Regions from separate parts of the Comamonas sp. Y33R10-2 genome, predicted to be linked through region 1. Evidence: riboswitches for the same ligand, from Rfam matches in the RefSeq annotation. Region 1 holds a riboswitch; the other holds the start of a gene.

Evidence for each region. Region 1 has a riboswitch for glycine ahead of gcvT (glycine cleavage system aminomethyltransferase GcvT). Riboswitches for the same ligand answer to the same signal wherever they lie in the genome.
Region 2: it holds a riboswitch for glycine, as region 1 does, so the genes downstream of both, KUF54_RS08850 (trimeric intracellular cation channel family protein) here and gcvT (glycine cleavage system aminomethyltransferase GcvT) in region 1, are expected to answer to the same signal.

Annotation. Positions count from the first base shown of each region.
Region 1 covers NZ_CP079925.1:1,716,793-1,719,246, reverse strand. The annotation lists gene gcvT (glycine cleavage system aminomethyltransferase GcvT) at 102-1,280, opposite strand; glycine riboswitch at 1,339-1,466, opposite strand; glycine riboswitch at 1,485-1,595, opposite strand; gene KUF54_RS07740 (energy transducer TonB) at 1,716-2,213, opposite strand.
Region 2 covers NZ_CP079925.1:1,976,445-1,978,898, forward strand. The annotation lists gene KUF54_RS08845 (acetate uptake transporter) at 72-641, shown strand; glycine riboswitch at 782-873, shown strand; glycine riboswitch at 887-1,006, shown strand; gene KUF54_RS08850 (trimeric intracellular cation channel family protein) at 1,058-1,723, shown strand; gene mnmC (FAD-dependent 5-carboxymethylaminomethyl-2-thiouridine(34) oxidoreductase MnmC) at 1,903-2,454, shown strand, end outside.

The DNA of each region.
Region 1 (2,454 bases):
GTGGATTCAGTTGAATCGAATTTTTTGAGAAAGGTCCAGCGCGCACTTTAGCGGCGTTTGGTGGCGCTCTGAGCCTTAGCGGGTTGTTCTGCGTAGATTGCTTAGCCGCGGTAGTAATTCGTTGGCACAAAGGGGGTGGCCGCGACCTTCATAGGAACTTGCTTGCCGCGCACGATGGCGAAAACTTCGGTGTCTACCGCTGCATAGTCGGGCTGCACATAGGCCAGCGCTACAGGCTGATTTAAGGTGGGGCTAAGCAGGCCGCTGGTGATGTGGCCAATTTTTTGGCCGGTCGCGTTTTGCAATTCGGCTGGCTCACGCACGGGGATGCGCTCTAAGGCCACCAGTCCCACACGCTTGCGGTTGAGCTGCTGCGGATTTTGTAGCTGCGCAAGCACCGTGCTTGAACCGATGAAGCCGCCTTCGCGCTCGCCACCGGGGCGGCGCACCTTTTGCATGGCCCAGTTCAAAGTGGCTTCTACCGGCGTAGTGGTGGTGTCGATATCGTTGCCATACAAGCACAGGCCTGCTTCAAGGCGCAGCGAGTTACGTGCGCCTAGCCCGATAGCGGCGACTTCGGGCTGGGCCAGCAGAGCTTGGGCCAGCGCTTCGGCGGCTTTGCCGGGCACGGAAATTTCAAAACCGTCTTCACCCGTATAGCCACTGCGCGTGATGTAGAGCACGTGGCCTTGCCAGTCGAAGTGGTTGCCAGTCATAAAGACTAGCGACGTCACACTGGGAATCAGACGCGCCAAAGCGGTGACGGCTTGCGGGCCTTGCAGTGCCAGCAAGCCGTGCTCGGGCAGGGGCACGACTTCACAGCGGCTGCCAATATGCTTTTGAATATGCGCAATGTCTTCGGCCTTGCAGGCGCCGTTGACGATGAGGAACAAGTCATCGCCACGGTTGACGAACATCAGATCGTCCAGAATGCCGCCTTGCTCGTTGAGCAGCAGGCCGTAGCGCTGCTTGTGCAGACCAAGGCCCATGACGTCAACAGGCATTAGCGATTCAAGCGCTGCCGCACCATCGGGACCGCGCAGCAGCAACTGGCCCATGTGCGAGACATCGAACAGGCCTGCGGCCTTGCGGGTGTGAAGATGCTCGGCCATCAAGCCCTGTGGGTACTGCACGGGCATGAAGTAGCCGGCAAAGGGCACCATGCGGGCGCCCAGTTTCTGGTGCAGGGCGAACAGTGACGTGGTGCGCAGGCCCGAAGAAATATCGGAAGCGGTATCGGAAGCGGTGTTCGAAGTAGTAGCGGCAATAGTCACAGGCAAGCGCTCCGGTCATAAAACCAAAATGAGTGGCCATGCATGGCGATGCCATGCCTAGCGAGCTTGCCCTGCTGTCCGCTTTACCTGAGAGATTCACCGCCGCAGTGAAGTTGGGCGGTTTGCTCCTTCGGTGGATGCCATCGCCTAGCGTAATGACGTAGTGCGGCATCTCTCTCCAGCAAGGAACGCTGCCGGCATTGAGCGCAGCAGCGGTCGTCAGTCCTTTTGCCTGAGCGTTTGGGCACCGGGTGGGGTGCCTGCGCCTTCGGCGGTGCGTTGCAGCGTGAAGCTGTAGGCACTCTCTCCTGACGGTGGCGATTCTAGTGGAAGTCCCTGTATCGCCTTGAAGAATTTTTCGGGGTCTAGGGTTTACGTTAGCTCGGGGTGTGGTGCGCCAATCGCGGCAATGCTCATGCCTTGAGGCAAGCTTGCAAGCAGCTAAGGCATCACTGCCTGCGGCGTATTGATGGGCGGAAAGATCAACTCATAAGGCTGCTCGAAGCAGGAGGTGACGGGCTGACCATCGCGCATACCGGGCTTGAACTTCCAGCGCGCCAGCGATTTCTGGATGGCGTTCACGATTCGCGGGTCGGTATCGGCTGGTTGCCAGGTAACGCGGCCCAGCTTGCCCTCATGGGTGACTTCAAGCAAGAAGGTAACCTTGGTTGTGAGCCCATCAGGGAACCATTTGGATTGGATGGCCGGTCTTGTGTGGCGGCGCAGCTGGGGCTGTTGATCCAGTTGGCTCAGAGGAGCGCATTCTGTGCCTGTCCATTGCGGCCATGAGGGCTGGCTCACAGTGGTCTCCACGCTCTGCGTATGGCTGGGCTTGCCTGGTGCTGTAGTGGTGCAGGCACCCAGCATCAAGGCTGCGAGAGCGCTGGTGATGGTGAGGGCGCGCAGGGCCGCAGGGCGGGAGAACGTTGCAATAGTCATGAGCGTATTTTTGCCCAAGTTCCAAAAAGAACTTGTTTACTCTCAAAAAAAGAGCTGCCAGTGCTTATCAATAAAGCACTGGCAGCTCTTTTTGCTTGAAGTTCTGACTGCGTTGATTAGGGTCTGTTGAGAATTGATCGAAGATCGCGTTGCGGTGGCAAGGGGTTGGATGCAAGGCGCACGCCTGCAGCAAGGCTCATGCCTTGCAAAGGTGGGCAACGCCGCAGGCAGCCCCTTACCG
Region 2 (2,454 bases), 260 kb from region 1:
TATTCTCAGAAATAAGGGAATTCCCCGACAGTACAATTCACGCTCAAAAAAACCGAACGAGATTATTGGTGATGAATAATACTTATACCCTGAAAGACAACACAGCCAACCCATTACCGCTGGGATTATTTGGCTTTGCAATGACCACGATTTTATTAAATATCCACAATGCTGGATTTTTCCCGGTCGACAGTATGATTATGGGAATGGGCATTTTCTTTGGCGGTGGCGCGCAGTTTATTGCGGGTGTCATGGCTTGGAAGAAAGGCAATAATTTCGCCAGCGTCGCCTTTATGGCCTATGGCGCATTTTGGCTGACCTTGGTTTTCTTATGGCTGGCACCCGGTGTTTTTGGCGCCGCAAAACCTGATGCCACTTCTATGGGTTGCTATTTAGCCATCTGGGGCATGTTTACGGTTATCTTTTTCCTGCAAACATTAAAGGGTCACACCACCGGCAAACTGCTGTTCGGCTCCTTGGCTATTTTGTTTTTCTTATTGTCTGCCTCTTACTTTACGGGCAGCACTAGCATTCTCAATATCGCCGGCTGGGTGGGTATTGTCTGCGGCTCACTGGCTTTTTATGAAGCTTCGGCCATCATGATTAATGGCGCTTACGAAAAGACAATTCTTCCGCTTTAATCATCAAGCAATAAAGCGATAGCTCTCAAAAGCGCTGCTGGTGGATTGCCAGCAGCGCTTTTTTATGGACTAAAACTGAAGGGCAAAAGCAAAACGAAGCCATGAGTCGCTAAAAGCGCCTTACGGCAGGCTAGAATCGCGCCCATCCTGCGGGAGAGAGGGGTCTGCAACGGCTCCCGCCGAAGGCGCAAACTCCCATAATCGCTCAGGCACTAAGAACCGCAGGTGGGCCAGACAAGGCCCGGATATCGCCAACTGGAGAGCAGCCCGCAATGCGCAATTTGTAGGGCTCACCGAAGGGGCAAGCATGACCGCCACGATGGTGCTTATGCGCAACTCTCAGGTAAAAGGACAGCGGGAGAGGCACGCCAGACAACCCGCTGATGCGAGTGGCTGGTTTATTTTCAAGAGCCTTCATGCTTCCCTCTATCTCTTTGCTGGACTCGTTCCAGGCCTCTAATTTCACCGTCATGCTGGCCATCTATTTGGTGGCCATTGCGGCAGAAGCCATGTCCGGCGCACTGGCTGCGGGCCGGCGCAATATGGATATCTTTGGCGTTGTTGTCATCGCCTTCGTCACCGCTTTGGGCGGCGGCACCATTCGCGATATGGTGCTGGGCCACTACCCGATTGGCTGGACGCAGCACCCCGAATATGTGTACTTGGTCATCAGCTTTGGCCTGCTGACCACGCTGGTCGCACGCCACATGGTCAAGCTCAAACAGGTGTTTTTGCTGCTGGACGCCATGGGCTTAATCGCCTTTTCGCTCATCGGCTGTAATACCGCGCTAGAGCTGGGCTACCCCACCATCGTTGTCATCATGGCGGGCATGATTACCGGCATCAGCGGCGGCATTTTGCGCGACGTGCTGTGCAACCAAGTGCCCGTAGTCTTCCGCCGCGAGCTGTATGCCAGCGTGTCGCTGGCCGTGTGTTTGATGTTCCTCGGCCTGCGCTATCTGGAGGTAAGCCCCAACGTCAGCACCATCGTCTGTTTTATCGGGGGTCTGGCGTTTCGTATGGCAGCTATTCGTTTCAAGTGGCGCCTTCCCGTCTTTTCCTATCAGCAACGCTGGGAATAAGATGAAGCACCCCCTGTGGCGCTGTGCGCCTTCCCCCTCTCTCGCTTCGCGGAATGGGGACGATGCCCTCGCCGCAAGGCGGCTCTTGCCCGGCATCTCTAATGCTGGAGCGCGCCAGTTTTTAAGCATCACGCCCTGTGAATGCACCTTCCTCTGCCATGCCTGAACCCATCACATGGATGCCTGACGGCACTCCCTATAACACCCGATTTGGCGATCGCTATCACAGCGAGGATGGCGGGCTGAAGCAAGCCAAGCAGGTGTTTTTAGGCGGCTGCGGCCTGCCCGCTGCATGGGCCAACGCGCCGCAGTGGCGCATTTTGGAAACCGGGTTTGGCTTTGGCCTGAACTTTCTGGTGACCTGGGCGGCCTGGAAGGCAGACCCGCAGCGCGCAAGGCTGCTGCATTTTGTCTCGGTAGAGGCCTTCCCCGTCTCACGCGAAGACCTGCTTCGATCCTTGCCAGCCGATGAGGAACTGCGCAGCTTGGGCCTGCAACTGGCCGATCAATGGTGGGGGCTGCTGCCGGGCGTACACCGCCTGTCTTTTGACAACGGCCAAGTGCTGCTGACGCTTTATATCGGCCCGGCGCAGATCATGCTGCGCAAGCAGCAGCTCACAGTTGATAGCGTCTATCTCGATGGCTTTTCACCCCAGCTCAACCCCGAGTTGTGGGATGAAGACGCCATGAAAAACATCGCCCGCCACTGCCGCCGCGGCACGCAGCTGGCG